One region of the Parabacteroides sp. AF39-10AC genome, then DNA from elsewhere that is predicted to be linked to it. Evidence: riboswitches for the same ligand, from Rfam matches in the RefSeq annotation. Region 1 holds a riboswitch; each other region holds the start of a gene.
What was found. Region 1 has a riboswitch for cobalamin ahead of DW033_RS09135 (TonB-dependent receptor). Riboswitches for the same ligand answer to the same signal wherever they lie in the genome.
Positions count from the first base shown of each region.

Region 1 (5,309 bases):
ACACGCTTGTTCATCACATCGAGTACTTGGGTACGAGCTTCCGGGTAAGCACTCCCGAAATGTACCATCAAGATCGCTAACTTATCTCCCTTTTCCATGCTCTCCCGGATATCGGAAGCGTAAAACTCCCGCCCGGGTTTCGCCCATAATGAACAGGCGAGCCCAAGCAGGAGTGAACAAACAAACATGGATCGTAAAAATCCCCTATACATTATTATATTAGTTAATAGTTGACATGTGACAGTTTACTGCTTGAAACGGACCAGAAGGCTGACGTAATAGGTACGGCCCGGGGTCAATGTAGCGTAATTGTAATTAAAGGGACGATCATCTACATAATCAAAAAGGTTCTCGATACCTACTCCCGGTTCCAACAAGAAATCGCCGGCTCTAAACGTATGGCTCGTATTGAGATTCCACAAGGAATATTTCGGTGCGTATCCATAAGAAGTAGAATAACGTTCCCCTTGGATACGTCCGTTAAAATTCACGTTCAGCTTATACTTATTCCAAGTATGAGACCACATAGCCGCTACCGTACCACTATGCTTAACGGTCTTATCCAAAGGTTCATCCTCGTATACGTTCTTTCCATCCATGAAACTATAGCCACCATTCAAGGTAAAGCCCGCTCCCAGATAACTATTGAAGGTCACGTTAATACCTTTGATCTTCGCTTTATCGATATTCGCACGCATCTGTATCTCATCATAGTCCGTACCATGGGCAGTGTTATAAGCATCCCGTTCCGCCGTATCCAACATCTTATAGTTAATCATGCTACGCACGTTATTCATAAAAGCGGATACGGACAAAGAGAAATACCGCATCGTATATTCAGCGCTCAACGTGAAATTGTCGCTCTTCTCCGGGTCCAGATCCGGATTACCGATCGTAAGGCGAGTCGCTCCGGACGCTTTCTTCTCCGATTCCGTATACAGCTCTTTCAATTCAGGTGTACGGAAACCAGCCGCATACGATCCGCGGAAATTAAAACCGCCTACCTTATACAGCAAAGCCACGTTAGGAGTCGCATAACTCTTAAAATTCTCATGGTAAATATAGCGCAAACCCGCGTACGCTTGGAAATGCTCATTGATATTGATCTCGTCTTGAGCATAAAGCGCGGTCGTGTACATACTTTTACCCGCTATGTTATCCGTCTCGCTACTCAGTAACTCTTTAATGAACTCTGTACCAGCCGAAAGCTTATTATATTTGCCCAGACGAAAGATTCCCTTGACATTCAAGTTATGGTAATGAATCCGTTTCGTCATATCACTCTCTCCGCTTTTCTTTCCATCAAAGAAATCCTTATACGTACTATGATTGTCCGACAGATAATCAGCGTTCAAATAAGAGTTCTTATTAATCATGTATTGAGCGCCCGCCCCATAAGTGAACGTCTCTTTTCTCATATCATAGTTGGTCGTATTCACTTTATCCATTGGCATCGGACGATCGCTGGAACGTCCAAAGAAAGTACCACGCACATAAAAAGACAAACGATCCGTAGCGTCGTACGTGAAACGTTGGTTGATCACGTTCCGGTGAAATCCCTCGGAAGCTTGCTTATTGGTAGGAACCAACTCGCCTTTACTCTCCGTATAGGGATTTAATTGCCAACCATCGGCCCGTTGATATTGATAAGAAGTATATGAACCGAACTTCCCTACATTCACGTCCGCATTGACCGACTGCAAGAATTGGTTCTTGCTACCATAACGGCTATTGCTCGTCACGTTCACCTTATTGCGGGAATCATCCGTGATGATATTGATAACGCCGGCGATCGCGTCGCTACCATACAAAGCGGAAGCGGCCCCGTTCAAGATCTCTACCCGCTTTACGTTAGACATATCGATACGGGAATAGGTATCATCGCCGGCCAAACGCTTACCGTTTTCCAAGATAACCACGTATTTCTCTGTCAATCCGTTCATATTCATCGTAGCCCCCTGTCCGTTTTCCATAAATACGATACTCGGATTCAGCTTGGTCATCGCATCTTGGAAATTGGTTACGCTCGCCTCTTTCAAGTCTTTTCCCGTAAGCACTTTCACGGGAATAGGGGAATTACTCATGCGGCGATGCGAACCGGTACCGGTTACCACCACTTGATCGATATTCACATACTTTTCTTTCAGCTTAATAACGACATCTTTTTCCGAGTGATCCGTTTGATACACGCCTTGCTCATAGCCAAGGTAAGTCACACGAATACGATGTCTACCATCGGGAAGGTTCAGCTCAAATTTTCCGCTGGCATCCGTGGTTGTACCATTCAAGGATTCCGACACGCGGATATTCGCACCCGGAATTGGTTCATTACTTTCATCCACGACCTTACCCTGTAAACGTACCTGCGCAAATGATACGTTTATCGCACAACTTACAGCTAAAGCCGCGCACAAACACTTTCTTTTCATAAACGATTTGTTATTATGTATATTTCCGCTTTCCTGACCCCGAGAAAAACAGCAATAAAAACGCTTGGCAGGTTTCCTGACTTACCTCGTAGAAAACGACCTTCCCGTCTTTTACAGACAGTGGTATGAGAAATGTTTTCTACTTTACAAAAGCTTACAGTAGCGGGCACTGCTCCGGATTCACACCGGATTCCCTCTTTATGACGAAACCGGATGGTTTTACGTCATCACCAAAACGGGGGCAAAAGTATGAATTATTTTATATAAACAAAAATATATCCCGGCTTATGTTCTTTAAAAGCTTTACAAAGAGAAGCTTATAACACACCACATCGCCAAAAAGGAAAACAAAAGCAATCATACAAGATGGAAAGTTTTCCAAAACTTTTTACAACACACTACAAATTAACACCTTAACATAATTTAATCAGCAAAAAGTTTTCCAAAAAGAAAATCATATAGAGTAATAAGATACCTTTGCACGCATAATCAATCACAAATTAATCGACATCATGATACAGACAGTTGTTAAACGGGACGGGCGTATCGTTGGCTTCAACGAGGAGAAGATAGTAACCGCTATCCGTAAAGCCATGTTGCATACAGACAAGGGAGAAGATATGCAACTGATTCGCCAGATCACAGACCATATCTCATTCAAGGGAGAACCTCAAATGACCGTAGAGGCGATTCAAGATGCCGTGGAACTGGAATTGATGGCCAGTAGCCGGAAGGACGTAGCGCAGAAATATATCGCTTACCGAAATCAGCGAAGCGTAGCCCGCAAGGCGAAAACACGGGATATGTTCTTGGAGATTATCAATATCAAATCCAACGACATCACCCGTGAGAACGCGAATATGAACGCCGATACACCCGCCGGCATGATGATGAAATTCTCCAGCGAGACCACCAAGCCGTTTGTCGATGACTATTTATTGAGCGAAGAGGTCAAGGAAGCCGTATCTAACAACTACCTCCATATTCATGATAAAGATTATTATCCGACTAAAAGCTTGACCTGCGTACAACACCCGTTGGATCGCATCCTGAAATACGGGTTCTCCGCCGGTCATGGCGAATCACGTCCGGCTAAACGAATCGAAACCGCAAGCATCCTTGGCTGTATCTCTCTAGAGACCGCCCAAAACGAGATGCATGGCGGACAGGCGATACCGGCGTTCGATTTCTACCTAGCTCCTTACGTACGTAATAGCTTTATCGAGGAAGTAAAGACCTTAGAGGATTTATACGGACAGGATTTCTCCCACTTATATAATAAGCCTATCGACGATTACCAGACACAGACCTTGGATGGATTAAGCGGTGATAGACGCGTCATACAACATGCCATCAACCGCACGGTAAGCCGTGTACACCAATCGATGGAGGCTTTTATCCATAATATGAACACGATCCATTCCCGTGGAGGCAACCAAGTGGTATTCAGCTCCATCAATTATGGAACCGACACCTCGGCGGAAGGTCGTTGTATCATCCGGGAGTTATTAAAAAGCACTTACAGAGGCGTAGGTAACGGCGAGACCGCTATCTTCCCGATCCAGATATGGAAAAAGAAACGAGGCGTAAGCTATCTGCCGGAAGACCGTAACTACGATCTTTACCAATTGGCCTGCAAGGTCACCGCCCGTCGTTTCTTCCCGAACTTCTTGAATCTCGACGCGACCTTCAACCAAAGCGAGGATTGGAAAGCGGACGATCCTCAGCGCTATATCCACGAGGTAGCGACCATGGGATGCCGTACCCGTGTATTCGAGAATCGTTTCGGACCAAAGACTTCTATCGGACGAGGTAATCTATCTTTCTCGACGATCAATATCGTACGATTGGCTATCGAGTGCATGCAGGTGGAGAACAAGGAGGAACGTATCGCCCTGTTTTTCGCCAAACTGGATCATATGTTGGAACTTACGGCTCGTCAGTTGCATGAGCGTATGGAGTTCCAGAAAACCGCTTACGCAAAGCAATTCCCGTTGTTGATGTCTTCCTTGTGGTTAGGCTCGGAAAAATTGAAGCCTAACGATTCGATAGCCTCCGTTATCAACCAAGGCACCTTGGGTATCGGCTTTATCGGACTGGCCGAATGCTTGGTAGCCCTTACCGGGAAGCATCATGGCGAAGATGAGGATTCGCAGGCCTTAGGCATAAGGATCGTTACGTATATCCGGGATCGCGCCAACCAATTCTCTGAGCAATACCAACACAATTATAGCGTACTGGCAACTCCGGCTGAAGGCTTGTCCGGCAAGTTCACGGGAAAAGATCGTAAGAAGTTCGGATCGCTTCCGGGTATCACGGATCGGGATTATTATACGAACTCTAATCACGTCCCGGTATATTATAAGTGCAGTGCCCGTCATAAAGCCGAAGTGGAAGCTCCTTATCATGATTTGACTCGTGGCGGCCATATCTTTTACGTAGAGATGGATGGCGACGCTACCCATAACCCCGAAGCGATCATGCGTGTCGTGGATATGATGGATAAATACAATATCGGATACGGTTCCGTAAACCATAATCGTAACCGTTGTCTGGATTGTGGCTACGAGAACTCCACCCCGAATCTGGAAGCCTGCCCGAAATGCGGCAGCAAACACTTGGACAAACTTCAACGCATCACCGGTTACTTGGTAGGAACCACCGACCGTTGGAACAACGCCAAGCTATCCGAGCTGAACGACCGCATCACCCACAACTAATTTTCAATTGTCAATTGTCAATTTTCAATTACCATGTTGTCCATCATAGATATCATCGAAGATACCACCGTAGACGGTCCGGGATTCCGGACCGCCATCTATGCGGCGGGTTGCCCGAACAAATGCCCGGGTTGCCACAACCCCGAATCATGGGATATCC
Region 1 covers NZ_QTLP01000008.1:4,251-9,559, forward strand. The annotation lists gene DW033_RS09130 (sirohydrochlorin cobaltochelatase) at 1-212, opposite strand, end outside; gene DW033_RS09135 (TonB-dependent receptor) at 246-2,429, opposite strand; cobalamin riboswitch at 2,478-2,679, opposite strand; gene DW033_RS09140 (anaerobic ribonucleoside triphosphate reductase) at 2,942-5,149, shown strand; gene nrdG (anaerobic ribonucleoside-triphosphate reductase activating protein) at 5,183-5,309, shown strand, end outside.

Region 2 (5,309 bases), on a different contig from region 1:
GAATGATCGAAACCACGGATCGACAATTGTTGAAATGCGCCATAAGATGTCTGGAATCGTACGCCCGGCATAAAGCGTACCGCATCTTGGATATTACGGATACCTCGCAACTCCAAACTACTCGCCGTAATGCTATTAATTGAAATAGGAAGATATTTCATAGGTACGTCCAACTTCGTGATTTGTGGACGTGGCTTGCGTGCGGCGGTCGCTACGACTTCTTGAATATTGAATGTCGTATCGGCGAAATTCGTGTACTCATTCTTGTGTTGTGCCTGCATCGTACTGATACATAAGGCTGTCAACGGTAAGATTGTCAAAACTCTTTTCATATATTTAGCATTATAACTGTTTATTGTATGCATGTGAAATCCCTTTCGAAAGAAATTCCATTTTCCTTCGAATGAAAATTTAGTTTCTTTCGGAAGGAATTACTTTTTCTTCCGAAAGGAATAAAACATAGATTTGGAGAACTTTTTTAGTCCTTCTCTACCGCATAAGCTTTCTTCTTATCAACGATATCGATCATCTTATGTTTAGCCATGAAACGGGCATGTTCGATGAAGATCTTCTGGATATCCGGATTCTGTCCCAGACCTTCCATAAATACGCTTACCTCGTAGCCTTTCTTTTCCAATTCCTCTTTCCAATCACCGGCGATATCGTTTTTCGCATGGTCTCCGGCGACAAACATAAATGGCATCAACAAGACTTTTTTCGTTCCATTGGCCTTTACTTGGGCTACCATCGTATCAAAAGAAGGATAGCCCTCGATGGTTCCTACGGAATAATCCTTGAATCCCTTCTCCTTCAACATATAATCCAACATGGCATATTGGGCCGTCGCCGGTGTATAAGTGCCATGGCCTACCAATAAAGTAGCGCCTTCTTTCGCCCCATTTTTTGTGATAGCGACGATTACCGCCTCATAATCCTCCGGTGTATACAATAAAGGATTACCGATACGAATCTCCTTGAAAGAAGATTTCATGGTGGCAACATCCTTACGTAAGGATTCCATCTCGATACCTTCGATTATATTCGTGGATTGGATCAAGACATGTGTATAACCATCAGTCTTTAACTTTTCCAAGGCCTCGATCGGGTTCAGTTTCTCTACGCCACGAGCTTTTAAGCGGCGCATTACAATGCGAGAAGTCCATGCCTCACGCAACTCAACATCCTTGAAAGCTTCTTTCGCTTTTTGATTGATCGCATCGATTGTCAAGGCACGGGTATCATCATGGGTCGTTCCAAAATGTACCATCAATAAAGCGGCCTTATCGCCCGGTTGTAAAGAGGCGAATAAATCGGATGCTACAAAATTCTCGCCATCGTGCGCACGACAAACTAGGCTGATGACCAGCAGGAAGAAAGATAGTAAGTGTTTCCTCATCATATGAATATATTAATAATTAGATTACATATCAATCCCACGGAGACAACGTATTATTACGTCTCCAACATCTTTTAGATATAGGTGATATTTCTATCCTCTTAATTACTCCTGACCCCGGGAGGAATTAATCATTACTTCGCTTGGCAGGTTTCCTGACTGGCTCGGAAAGCAACCTTCCCATCTTTCTTAAGACAGTGGCATAGCAGAACGCTTTCCTTTTCAAGAGCTTCACAGTAGCGGGCACTGTTCCGGATTCTAACCGGATTCCCTTTTATAGAGTTGTCGGTAGACAAACTCTATCACCTAAGCGGTCGCAAATTTATATAAATAATCCCGAAATGTAACAACATCTTTCAAATAATCCCTGTTCCAATAGCATCTTTTTTGTTTAACATCAAATAAATAGATATGGAATGGATAACTAATTTACTTCAACATTATCCGGAGCTAGCTATTTTCATAACCTTAGCTCTCGGTTTCTGGATTGGCAAGTTTAAGATAAAGAAGTTCACGCTGGGAACGGTTACCAGCGTATTATTGGTCGGTGTATTGATCGGGCAATTAAAAATCGATATAAGCGGACCGTTAAAGTCCGTCTTTTTCTTGATGTTCCTCTTCGCTGTAGGATATAGCGTTGGGCCACAGTTCTTCCGGGGATTGAAAAAGGAAGGTCTTCCTCAAATGCTTTTCGCCGCCGTCATGTGTATATTTTGTTTGATCGCTCCTTTTTTGTTAGCGAAACTTATGGGATATAACGCAGGCGAGGCCGCAGGATTATTGGCGGGCTCCCAGACGATGTCGGCGGTATTAGGAGTTGCCGAAGATACGATCGGACAGATGAATATTAGCGATACGGATAAAAGCGCTATGGTCAACGTGATGCCCGTGGCCTATGCGGTAACTTATATTTTCGGTACGGCAGGGTCCGCATGGTTGGTGAGTGATATCGGGCCACGTCTTTTAGGAGGACTCGACTACGTGAAAAAAGCGTGTAAAGAACTAGAGGCTAAAATGGGAAATAACGACGAGAGCGAGCAACCGGGCTTTATGCCTGCCGCCCGTCCGGTAACTTTCCGGGCCTATAAGATTAGTAATGAATGGTTCAAGGAGGGTAAAAGCGTAAAGCAGTTGGAGGAATATCTGGACCAATTGGGACGGCATTTGTTCGTGGAGCGTGTCCGTATTAATAATGTAGTGACCGATGTTAAACCGGATTTGGTTTTACATACCGGAAATGAGGTTGTTCTAAGTGGCCGCCGGGAATTCGTGATCGGAGAGGAGAATTGGATTGGCGACGAGGTCAACGACATTGAATTGCTCGATTTTCCGGCGGAGACGTTACCCGTACTAGTGATCCATAAGGAATACGTGGGGAAAAAGATTTCCTATCTACGCAATCAATCGTTCATGCATGGTGTTAGCATCAAGTCCATAAGGCGTGCGGGTATCAATATCCCGGTCTTGGCCGCTACGGTAATAGATTCCGGTGATATGCTGGAATTGGTAGGCATGAAATCAGAGGTAAATAAAGCGGCTACGGCTTTGGGATATCCCGATCGCCCAACCAATCAGACCGATTTGATTTTCGTGGGTATCGGTATTTTCTTAGGGGGAATTTTAGGTTCGCTCGCAATTCATTTCGGGGGTGTCCCGATCAGCCTAAGTACGAGTGGAGGTGCTTTGATAGCCGGACTCATCTTTGGATGGCTTCGTTCTAAGCATCCGACGTTCGGGCGTATTCCGGAACCCTCCATCTGGATATTAAATAATTTGGGATTGAATATGTTTATCGCCGTAGTCGGTATCACGGCGGGTCCCAGTTTCGTGACCGGATTGAAGGAAGTCGGTATAAGTTTATTTATTATCGGCGCTTTAGCGACATCTATCCCGCTTATCATCGGTATTCTGATGGGACGTTACGTTTTTAAGTTCCATCCGGCTATCACTTTAGGTTGTACGGCAGGCTCACGTACGACAACCGCAGCGTTGGGAGCGGTGGAAGATGCCGTAGGAAGTGAGACTCCAGCCTTGGGCTATACCGTTACCTATGCGGTAGGTAATACTTTATTAATTATCTGGGGTGTCGTTATCGTACTAATCATGTAATATATATAATGTATGGAAAAGAAGAAAATACAGATCACGAGAGAATATGAGAAAAAGATGTCGGAGATTAGCCCTTTCGAGCTAAAGAACATCTTGATAGAGTTAGCGGATGAAAGCGCTCGTAAAAGTACGCACATCATGCTGAACGCCGGAAGGGGAAATCCAAACTGGATCAGTACGGTTCCACGGGAGGCGTTCTTCCTATTAGGGCAGTTCGCCTTGGAGGAATGCCAGCGGGAAACCGAATTGGCAGATGAGATGGCCGGAGCCGCAGGGATTCCCAACCGGAAAAGGATCGCGTCTCGCTTCGTACAGTTCCTAAAGAAACATGCGCAATCTCCCGGCGCTACTTTATTGAAGGGTACCTATGAATATCTGGTCACGGAAAAAGGTGTAGATGAGAATGAGCTTGTATATGAATGGGCGGAAGGTGTCATTGGTGATCAATATCCGGTTCCCGATCGTATCTTGAAATATACAGAAATGCTCGTGCGGGATTATTTAGACCAAGAATTATGTGATAACCAGCCCCCTGAGGGAATATTCGACCTTTTCGCTACCGAGGGTGGAACTGCCGCCATGTGTTATATCTTCGATTCCTTGCAGCAGAATTTCTTGTTGAATAAGGGAGACAACATCGTTCTCTTCGCTCCGGTATTCACTCCTTATATAGAGATTCCGGAACAGGCTCGTTATCTTTTTAATGTCATAGAGATAAAAGCCTTGAAGATGACAAAAGACGGCTATCACACGTGGCAATATCAAGAAAAAGATTTAGATGTCCTGAAAGATCCTAGCGTGAAAGCCGCTTTCATAACAAACCCGAGCAACCCGCCTTCATACGGATTGACAAAAGCATTGATGAATAGGATCGTTGAGATCGTACGGAACGACAATCCCAACCTCATGATTATTACGGATGATGTGTATGCGACATTTATTCCGCATTTTCGCTCGATGATGGCCGAATTACCAAAGAATACGTTATGTGTCTACTCTTTCTCCAAATATTTCGGGGCAACCGGATGGAGATTGGCGGTAATCGCTTTACATCAAGATAATATTTACGACCGAATGATCCGTGAATTGCCAAGAGATAAACAGGAGCTTCTAAAAAAACGATATAGCAGTCTATCCTTACATCCCGAGGATATCCGCTTTATTGATCGTATGGTAGCCGATAGCCGTCAAGTAGCCTTGAATCATACGGCCGGTCTTTCCTTGCCACAGCAAACACAAATGTCTCTGTTTGCGTCTTTCGCTCTATTAGATGCGGAAAATACCTATAAGAAAAGGATGCAGGATATGATCCACGAGCGTTTACACACATTGTGGGAAAGCACCGGATTCACCTTATTAGACGACCCTTTGCGTGCGGGATATTATAGTGAGATCGATATGCTTGTCTGGGCTAAGAAATTCTATGGGGATGATTTCGTGGAATATCTAAAAAAGAATTACGAACCTCTGGATGTCGTTTTCCGTCTGGCACAGGAAACTTCCTTGGTTTTACTGAACGGAGGAGGTTTTGATGCTCCCGAGTGGTCTATCCGCGCATCTTTAGCCAACCTTAAACGGGAAGATTATGTCCGGATCGGAGAGGGTATCGCATCTATTTTGCATAGTTATGCCCAAAGATGGAAAGAAAGTCTCGATAAGTAGAAAAAACAGCTCCAAGGCTTGAACAAAACGGGCTAATGGTACGTTTTATTAATAAACGTGCGATTAGCCCGTTTTTCTAAGTTATCCGGGAGATTATAAATAACCTCTATAACCTCATAGAAATTATCGAACAAATTGTATT
Region 2 covers NZ_QTLP01000002.1:140,010-145,318, forward strand. The annotation lists gene DW033_RS02480 (TonB-dependent siderophore receptor) at 1-332, opposite strand, end outside; gene DW033_RS02485 (sirohydrochlorin cobaltochelatase) at 479-1,396, opposite strand; cobalamin riboswitch at 1,524-1,721, opposite strand; gene aspT (aspartate-alanine antiporter) at 1,808-3,505, shown strand; gene DW033_RS02495 (bifunctional aspartate transaminase/aspartate 4-decarboxylase) at 3,518-5,167, shown strand.
Region 2: linked by a shared signal. The riboswitch ahead of DW033_RS02485 (sirohydrochlorin cobaltochelatase) and the one ahead of DW033_RS09135 (TonB-dependent receptor) in region 1 are both predicted to bind cobalamin.

Region 3 (5,309 bases), on a different contig from region 1:
ATATCTTAAAAGGAACAAAGACGTATGAAAAGGATCTGTTCGCACTGTCGTGCGACATTTGAATGGCCGGTAACCCTTTTGCCGGAAGAGGAAAGTTTGTCTAAATTATCAGCATAAGAAATAGAAAATATATTAGTAAATGTTGTTAGAATGGATGCCAGATTAAACTGGGATACTAAATGTTCAATATGTGTATCTCTGCCGAAGTGATTCGCCAGAGGTACTTTTTTATCTTAAATTAATATATACATGAATAGATATGGAATGGATTAATGAATTGTTATGGGGAGAAGGGGTAGGGCATTCTATCCTTTTGTTATCCGTTGTGATCGCTCTGGGGATCCAGCTTGGTAAACTGAAGCTATTCGGTATCTCTTTAGGGATTACCATGGTACTGTTTGTCGGGATCTTTCTCGGGCATTTCGGTTTTACGGCGAATCCGTCGGTCGTTCATTTTTTTAGAGAGTTTGGTTTGATCTTATTTGTTTACTCGGTAGGTATGCAAGTAGGCCCCGGATTTTTCTCTTCGTTTCGAAAGGGAGGGATCACGTTGAATATGCTTGCTTGCGGTATTGTTTTTCTAGGGGTGATTACTGCCTTGATTATACATTATATTACAGGCATTCCTATACCGACAATGGTAGGTATCTTATCCGGAGCAGTGACGAATACACCGGGATTGGGCGCTGCTCAACAGGCTTATTCAGATATGACGGGGATCTCGGATGAAACGATCGCTTTAGGATATGCGGTTGCCTATCCGTTAGGTGTGATCGGCATTATCTTGTCGATGATTTTTATCCGTTATGTTTTCCGTATCTCTTTTGCGAAGGAGACGGAACAATTGGAAGAAGAGACGGATACGGAATCGGGAGGAGAGGCTGTACCTATCTCTTTGGTGGTGAAGAATCCGGCGATTTTTGGTCGTAGCGTAAGTGAGCTATCTAAATTGTTGGAACACCGTGAATTTGTTATTTCCCGTATTTTACGTAACGATACGAATCGGATAGAGATCGTGGCGGGGAACACGGTATTGAATGGGGATGATAAGATTTTTGTTATTACCGCAGAGCATGACGTGGAGGCGATAAAGACTTTTATCGGTCAAGAAATACAGATGGATCGTAAGCAATGGATTCCGGCGGAAAGCCAGTTTATCAGCCGGCGTATTTTGGTTACCCGGTCTGAAATCAACGGTAAGCAATTAGGGGCTTTGCAGTTACGCCGTTTACATGGAATTAACGTGACTCGGATCAATCGTGCGGGGCTGGAGTTGGTAGCTACTCCTAATCTGGTCTTGCAAATAGGCGACCGGGTGACAGTGGTCGGTAGTGAATTGGCGGTGGAGAAAGTTGCCGAGACGCTGGGTAATTCAATGAAACGCTTGAATGAACCTAATTTGGTGACTATTTTTGTTGGTATAGTTTTGGGTATTATCGTGGGAAGTCTTCCTATTAGTTTTCCGGGTATTCCTCAACCGGTGAAATTAGGATTAGCGGGAGGTCCGTTGATCGTTGCGATATTGATAAGCCGGTTCGGTTATCGTTATAAATTGGTTACTTATACCACGCAAAGTTCTAATTTACTATTGAGGGAATTAGGAATCACGTTGTTTCTCGCCTGCGTGGGATTGAGTGCGGGTGAAGGTTTTGTCGATACGATAGTCAATAAGGGTGGTGTAGCTTGGATCGGTTATGGTTTTATAATAACGTTATTGCCTCTACTGATTATCGGTTGTGTGGGAAGGTATTTTTATAAACTGAATTATTTTACGTTGATGGGATTGATTGCGGGAAGTACGACCGATCCTCCTGCGTTAGCCTATTCCAATATGGCGGCAGGAAATGATGCGCCGGCGGTTGGATATGCGACGGTTTATCCATTGACCATGTTTTTGCGTGTGTTGACCGCACAGTTAATGATATTATTCTTTTATACATAGAATAAATATTTTGTTGTTAGTAATGTTTAGAAAAGTGTAAACTCCCTAGCCTTCCGCCGAAGTGATTCGCCGGGGGGCTTTTTTGTTGCTAATCAAAAAGTAAACATGTATCTTTGCGGCCAATCAAGGTGTAGATGTTATCGATTCCGATAATAATCAGTAAAAGGGAATCCGGTGCGAGTCCGGAGCTGTACCCGTAGCTGTAAGTCCTTGGAGCCCCGGCAAATCTTGTTGCCACTGCCTATCGGATAGGCGGGAAGGTAGCCGACAGAGGGTGGACGAGCCAGAAAACCTGCCATGATTTTGTTATGCGACGTTTCGGGTGAAGACGTTGGTAAATCTAAATGTTGCTATGCGAGATTTATATCTTATAAGATGCCTATGCGTTTTTAGCGCATGGTTATTCTCTTTGGGTGTCGCTTACGGTCAACAGATCGATACGACGGCCTATCACGAGCTTTCCGGGGTGGAAGTGGTGGAGAAGGTACGTCCGTCGGTCACCCGTGAAGGTACGCCTTTGCAAATTATGGACCGGGCGGGAATCGATCGCTTGGGAGTACAAGACCTATCCGAGGCCGTGAAACGCTTCTCGGGAGTTACGGTACAGGATTATGGGGGGATCGGAGGATTGAAAACGGTCTCGGTACGTAGCTTGGGGGCGAAGCATACCGCCGTCAGTTACGATGGGGTGACGATTACGGACGCGCAAAGCGGGCAAGTCGATATCAGCCGTTTCTCGTTGGATAATGTGGAGATGGTTTCCTTGTCAATCGGGCAGTCGGATGACATTTTCCAAACGGCAAGGGTGTATGCTTCGGCAGGCGCCTTGAATATACAAACCGGAAAGCCCACGTTTAAAGACAAATCGTTTCATACTTATCTTAAGGTTAAGGGAGGTTCCTTCGGGCTTTTTAATCCTGTGCTGCATTATGATCAAAAATTAGGAAAGCGTTGGAGCGCATCCTTACATGGTGATTTCGTGCGTGCGGATGGACAATATCCCTATACATTAATTAATGGGGAATTGGAAACGAGAGAGAAGCGAAGAAATAGCGATATCCATTCTTTCCATTTGGAAGGTAATCTATTCGGCGATTTTGGAAGGGGAGGCGAACTTTCCTTTAAGGCGTACTATTTTGATTCGGAGCGGGGGCTTCCCGGTTCTGTTAATTTATATAACAAGAACACTTCTGAACGATTATGGGATAATAACTTTTTCGTGCAATCGGGGTATAAGAATGTTCTTAATGAGAAATTTACGCTACGGGCCATGGCTAAGTATAATTATGCTTTTACTCGTTATTTAGATATAAATGATAAATATGCTGCGGGCGAACAAGTCGATTTGAATACACAGAATGAGTATTATGGCTCTGTAGGTTTGCTGTATACTCCTATAAAGTATGTATCGGCGACGTTGACTACGGATTTAACTCGCTCTATGCTGGACAATAATTTTGTGAACGGCCCTAATCCAAAGCGAATGGCCTCTCAATCAGTACTAGCGGTGCAATATAAGAACAGTCGATTCACGGCTACCGCTAGTTTATTGGGAACATATATCACTGATAAAGTGGAGCAAGGGGAAAAACCGGATGATAAGAGGCGTTTATCCCCGGCTGTAAGTTTGTCTTGGCGGCCATTCTCGGAAAGTACTTTGCGGATACGTGCCTCTTACAAAGATATATTCCGGGTTCCTACATTTACGGACTTGTATTACCTCCGTATGGGAAATACAAATTTGAAACCGGAAGAAACTTCCCAATATAATGTAGGGGTAACATGGAGTTCTTCCTGTGGGGATTGGCTGCGGCATTTCAGTATTTCGGCGGATGGATATTATAATACGGTGAAAGATAAGATCGTGGCTTTACCTACCATGTATGTTTGGAAGATGATGAATATGGGCGAAGTGGATATTAAAGGGGTAGATGTAAATTTATCTACACAATTCCGATTGCCCTTACGAATGAGCTTGCTTTTGGCTTCCACTTATTCTTTTCAATACGCGGTTGATGTGACAGATCCGGAAGCTAAGAATTATAAGGATCAGATTCCTTATACACCTCGTCATTCTGGCACGGTTTCCGTAACCTTGGAAAATCCATGGGTAAATGTCTCTTATATACTGACTGCGGTTGGTGATCGTTATGCATTGCCGCAAAATATAGATCGGAACAGGATTGATTCTTATATAGAACAGAGTATTTCTATAAATCGAGATTTTCGTTTTCGATATTTCGGTTTGCGTTTGCAAGGTGAATTGTTAAATCTTGCGAACGTGAATTATGATGTTATTCAGTATTATCCCATGCCGGGCCGTTCTTGGCGTTTAAGTATTTGTTTATCCTATTAGTAAACTATAAAAGTAAAGTAATGAAAAAGAAGAATTTAGTTTGTGTCTCTGCCTTGTGTGCATTGATGTCTTTCTCGTTTGTCAGCTGTGATGATGACAATGAGCCTTCACTGAACATACCAAATGTATCTGTAACTAATGTCAGTTTTACGGATGAGAATCCGGAAGCTTTAAAAGTTAGCGGAACCTTAAATTGGACAGCTCCGTCTTCTGTTGACAATGTAACAAAGTACGTGATTTATGGTTCCTCTGATGGAACCGCTAAAGATATGAAAATTGCGGAGGTAGAAGTTGGAACACATTCATATGCTATTACGGATGTCGTAAATATAGGCTATTTATTAGTTATAGCCGCAAATGCGGAAGGTGAGTCTTCTGTTTATGCTTCCGTAAGAGTTATTGATTTTGTGAAGGATAGTTCTTTCATGGCTTTATATTTCTTGAATTCGGGCAATATGGGAAATAACAACTCTTCTTTATATATGTACGACATAGAAAAGGATGAGGTTGTCCCCGATTATTTCTTGGCTCAAAATGGCAGGGGGCTGGGAGATACGGCACAGGATATGATCGTGTATGGCGATAAGATGTATATCGCGGTATATGGAGAGTCTACGATAGAAGTGACAGATCTGAAGGCAAAATCCATTAAGCAAGTCAAGACAGAGGGGCAGCCCCGTTATATGGTATCAGAGGGTGGAAAAGTCTATATTAGCTATTATAATGGATATGTCGCTCGTTTGGATACCGCATCCTTGGAGGTTGAGGCGAAAGTAAAGGTCGGACGGAATCCGGAACAATTGGCGGTATCTTCTAATAAATTGTTTGTCTCAAACTCCGGAGGTATGGATTACAGTACCGAGGTTGGGTATGATAAAACGGTATCAGTGGTTGATCTGTCTACTTTTACAGAGATAAAGAAGTTGGATGTAGTATTGAATCCCACACGGATACAGGCGGATGAGCAAGGAAATGTATATGTGGTTTCTATGGGTAACTATGCGGATATAC
Region 3 covers NZ_QTLP01000024.1:8,779-14,087, forward strand. The annotation lists gene DW033_RS18475 (putative transporter) at 260-1,942, shown strand; cobalamin riboswitch at 2,052-2,257, shown strand; gene DW033_RS18480 (TonB-dependent siderophore receptor) at 2,295-4,298, shown strand; gene DW033_RS18485 (DUF5074 domain-containing protein) at 4,319-5,309, shown strand, end outside.
Region 3: linked by a shared signal. The riboswitch ahead of DW033_RS18480 (TonB-dependent siderophore receptor) and the one ahead of DW033_RS09135 (TonB-dependent receptor) in region 1 are both predicted to bind cobalamin.

Region 4 (5,309 bases), on a different contig from region 1:
TGGAAAACACCCGAGCATATCGAGGTGAAACCTGTATATACAAAAGAAGACTTGGAGGGTATGGAGCACTTGAACTATGCTTCTGGTTTGCCTCCTTATCTACGTGGCCCGTACAGCGGTATGTACGCTATGCGTCCTTGGACAATCCGTCAGTACGCAGGTTTCTCTACCGCTGAGGAGTCTAACGCTTTCTATCGCCGTAACTTGGCTTCCGGTCAGAAAGGTTTGTCCGTTGCGTTCGACCTTCCGACTCACCGTGGTTACGATGCCGACAACGAACGTGTGGTTGGTGATGTAGGTAAAGCGGGTGTATCTATCTGTTCCTTGGAGAACATGAAAGTGTTGTTCGATGGTATTCCTTTGAACAAGATGTCTGTTTCCATGACCATGAATGGTGGTGTGCTTCCGGTATTGGCATTCTATATCAACGCAGGTTTGGAGCAAGGTGCTAAGTTGGAGGAAATGGCCGGTACGATCCAGAACGATATCTTGAAAGAGTTCATGGTACGTAATACCTATATCTATCCGCCTGAGTTCTCCATGAAGATTATCGCTGATATCTTCGAGTACACCTCTCAGAAGATGCCGAAGTTCAACTCTATCTCTATCTCCGGTTATCATATGCAGGAGGCTGGTGCTACGGCTGATATCGAGATGGCTTATACGTTGTGCGACGGTATGGAATATCTTCGTGCCGGTATCAACGCCGGTATCGATGTGGATGCGTTCGCTCCCCGTTTGTCATTCTTCTGGGCTATCGGTGTAAATCACTTCATGGAGATCGCCAAGATGCGTGCGGCTCGTATGTTGTGGGCGAAGATCGTGAAGAGCTTCGGCGCTAAGAACCCGAAATCATTGGCATTGCGTACACATAGCCAGACTTCCGGTTGGTCATTGACCGAGCAAGATCCGTTCAATAACGTAGGACGTACTTGTATCGAGGCTATGGCCGCTACATTAGGACATACACAATCTTTGCATACGAACGCATTGGATGAGGCGATCGCTTTGCCGACCGACTTCTCTGCTCGTATCGCTCGTAATACACAGATTTACATTCAGGAAGAGACTAAGATCTGTAAGGAGATCGACCCGTGGGCTGGTTCTTACTATGTAGAGTCTTTGACGAATGAGTTGGTACATAAAGGTTGGGCATTGATCCAAGAGATCGAGAGCATGGGTGGTATGGCGAAAGCCATCGAGACAGGTCTTCCTAAGATGCGTATCGAGGAAGCTGCCGCTCGTACACAGGCTCGTATCGACTCTGGTGTTCAGACCATCGTTGGTGTTAACAAATATCGTTTGCCGAAGGAAGATCCGATCGATATCCTAGAGATCGATAATACAGCCGTACGTAACGAGCAGATCGCCGCTTTGAAGGAGTTGCGTGCTAACCGTGACGAAGCCGCTGTTCAAAAAGCTTTGGCTGATATCACGGAGTGCGTGAAGACGAAGAAGGGCAACTTATTAGAGTTGGCTGTTAAGGCTGCCGGCTTGCGTGCGTCATTGGGAGAGATCTCCGATGCTTGCGAGGTGGTTGTAGGTCGTTATAAAGCAATCATTAGAACTATTTCAGGCGTGTATTCATCAGAAACTAAGAAAGACGCAGACTTCCAGAAAGCTTGCGAGCTTTGCGAGCAATTCGCTAAGAAAGAAGGCCGTCAGCCTCGTATCATGATCGCTAAGATGGGTCAGGACGGACACGACCGTGGCGCTAAGGTTGTCGCTACTGGTTATGCGGACTGTGGTTTCGACGTAGATATGGGACCGTTGTTCCAGACTCCGGCCGAGGCTGCCCGTCAAGCTGTGGAGAACGACGTTCACGTAATGGGCGTTTCTTCTTTGGCCGCTGGTCATAAGACGTTGGTTCCGCAGGTTATCGAGGAGTTGAAGAAACTAGGTCGCGAGGACATCATCGTTATTGCTGGAGGTGTAATCCCGGCTCAAGACTATGATTTCTTGTATAAGGCTGGCGTTGCCGCTATCTTTGGCCCGGGTACTTCCGTATCGAAGGCAGCTTGCCAGATCCTTGAGATCTTGTTAGGCGAATAAATAGAGTTTAGGCCTTACGGTTTTTAAATAAAGAGAGGCTGGACAATTGATTTTGTCCGGCCTTTTTTAGTATTGTATGCGGGTTTATGTACTTTTGTAGCGATTATTCAATTAAAAAGGGAAAGAATCATGGGAATCGTTATAGGTATAGATGTGGGAGGTAGCACGACCAAGATCGTCGGCGTGGAGGATAAGAAGATCAAGAACCCGATGTTCGTGAAAGCTACCGATCCGGTAACCTCTTTATTCGGGGCCTTCGGTAAATATATTTATGATAATAACATCTCGCTCTCGAATATAGAGAAAGTGATCTTGACAGGTGTAGGTAGTGCTTATATCGATCAACCTTTATATGGCTTACCAACTGCGAAGACGGATGAGTTCCTTGCGAATGGGCTAGGGGCGCAATATAATACGGGACTGGACAGTCTATTGGTGGTCAGCATGGGAACGGGTACCTCCTTTGTCAAGGTACAAGGCTCCACGATCGAGCATATCGGGGGATTGGGTATCGGTGGCGGAACCATCCTCGGCTTGTCTAAGCTATTATTGAAAACGCATGACTTTCACCAAATAGCGTCTTTGGCCGAGCACGGTTCCTTGAATGATATCGACTTGCATATCCGGGATATTACGCCGCATCCGTTACCCGGCCTGCCGCTGGACGTGACAGCCTCTATTTTCGGAAAAGTGGACGCGAACGCTAAGGTTGAGGATATCGCTCTCGGTATCGTTCATATGGTCTTGCAGACCATCGGGCAAGGAGCTGTTTTCGCCTCGTTAAATGGCGATATCAAGAATATCGTATTGATCGGTAACCTAACTCGCTTGCCACAATGCCCGGATATTTTCCCCCGTCTGGAGGAGATGTGCGATGTCCATTTCAAGATACCGGAGTATGCCGAGTATCGCACGGCTATCGGGGCGGCTTTATGCTATATCAGGAACCGGGAATATAAGGATATTTTTTGTGGAAAGTGTTAGGCTACATCAAAACTTTATGTATCTTTGCTACATGCTTTGTTCCCTTTCGGCAATCGCCGGATAGGGATTAAAAGGGAATCGGGTGAGAATCCCGGACAGTCCCGCTGCTGTAAGCTTCATAAACGGGTTGAGCAATACTGTTGCCACTGTTCATTCAAGTGAATGGGAAGGCGCTTAAGACCGGAAGTAAGTCAGAAGACCTGCAAGGCGTGTATATTTTCGACGGCTTCGAGGAAAGGCCGGAAGAGAACGCAAGAACCGTATCCGGTTTTTACTATTCTTTATCCAAGGTTTTCTTATCAAGTCGTCTCATGGTTTCGGATAATTATTTTGCCATAATAATTAGGGAAAGAAGCATGAATCTGACCGACGGGATGAGCTCCGTGTGTAAGATGCATGCTTTCTTTGCGTTTAAAGGACTGGGGTATTCCGTGAACACTCTATAGAGAATATTTGTTTATTATTAGAAAAGTGCGTTTATTTGCAACGAGTAATTAACAAAAGAAGTATGAATATGAAGAAAATTGTGGGACTTGTTATGGTTGCCTTGCTAGCGTTGATGGCGCTTCCGGCGAACGCTCAGCTTAAATTCGGTATCAAGGGAGGTGTGAATATATCGTCTGTTCATTTCAACTCGGACGTGTTGAAAGCGGATAACGTAACCGGCTTCCAAGTGGGTCCGATGATCGAGACGACCTTACCGTTGGTGGGTGTCGGGATCGATGCGGCAGTGTTGTATTCGCAAAAGGGTTTGGAAACGACCTCGGCTGGCGGGGTGAAGACTTCGATGAAGACGGATTATATCGATGTTCCGGTCAACTTGAAATGGAAATTCGGCTTACCGATCGTCAAGGCGTATCTGGCAGCCGGTCCGTATATCGGTTTCCGTGTAGGCGGTGATAAGTTTTGGGATATCCCGGGTTCCGTAGCGGATCAGGTGAAGGCGAAGAATTTCAGCGCAGGTCTTAACTTCGGTGCCGGCGTGGAACTGATCAGCCACTTGCAGGTGGGTTTCAATTATGGTCTGGGACTGACTGATAACTATAGTATTGAGAAGGTGAACCTCTCCGACGGTGCCGGAAAGAACCGTGGATGGTCTATCACGGCAGCGATCTTGTTCTAAATAGGTGAAAATAAAATGAGAGAGGCTGGGCTTTAGAAGTCCGGCCTTTTTTGTTATTTTTGGGCTCGTAATGAAACACCTGTTTGAATGAAATACGCGGACGTCATACTTCCCCTTCCTTTGGAGAATAGCTATACCTATCGGATACCCGAAGATCTGGAGAGAGCCGTGACTCCCGGTTGCCGGGTGATCGTGCATTTCGGGAAGAAACGATATTATACGGCTATCGTCATGGAGGTACACGACCGGGAACCGGTATCCGATTTTGAGACGAAGGAGATCTACGCTTTGCTGGATGCCACGCCGGTGCTCCGCCGTCCGCAACTCCGTTTCTGGAAATGGATATCTTCTTATTATATATGTAAGCTGGGCGACGTGTATAAGGCGGCCTTGCCTTCCGGCTTAAAGTTGGAAAGCGAGACGGCGGTTACTTATAATGAGGATTTCGAGGCCACCGCCCCCTTGCGCCCGAACGAGCAAGCGGTACTGGATGCTTTTAGCGGGGTTTTGAAATTGACGATCTCGGAGTTGGAGAAGAAGACCGGTCTTCGAAATGTTGTCCCGATCGTCTCTTCCTTGATGGTGAAAGGGGCGGTCGAGGTGAGCGAGGAGCTAAAGCGAGGATTCGTTCCCAAGACACAGGCGTTTATCCGTTTGGCCGAGGCTTACCGGGATGAGACGAAATTACAGGCGGTGTTCGAGGATTTGAAACGAGCGAAGAAGCAAGAGCTTCTGCTGGTCAGCTTCTTGGATTTAAGCCATACCTTGAATCCCGCTTTATCGAAGGAGCTTTCCAAGAAAGAGCTATTGGAACGCAGTGGTTATACCTCTGCGGTATTGGAGGGGCTGCTGAAACGGGGTATCTTGGAGAGTTACGAGAAAGAGGTGGGTCGTTTGCAAGTATCTGTCTGCCGCTTGCAAGAGCCGAATCCGCTCAGTCCGGCGCAAGAGAAAGCCTATGGAGAGATCCATGAGGCTTTCAAGACGAAAGAGGTCTGCTTGCTTCATGGCGTGACTTCCAGTGGTAAGACCGAGATATACGTCCGTTTGATCCATGAGGTCTTGCGGCTGGGGCGGCAGGTTTTATATATGTTGCCGGAGATCGCTATCACGACCCAGATCACGGAACGGCTGGCGAAATTATTCGGGG
Region 4 covers NZ_QTLP01000010.1:75,362-80,670, forward strand. The annotation lists gene scpA (methylmalonyl-CoA mutase) at 1-2,052, shown strand, start outside; gene coaW (type II pantothenate kinase) at 2,182-3,036, shown strand; cobalamin riboswitch at 3,056-3,259, shown strand; gene DW033_RS10925 (porin family protein) at 3,551-4,159, shown strand; gene priA (primosomal protein N') at 4,247-5,309, shown strand, end outside.
Region 4: linked by a shared signal. The riboswitch ahead of DW033_RS10925 (porin family protein) and the one ahead of DW033_RS09135 (TonB-dependent receptor) in region 1 are both predicted to bind cobalamin.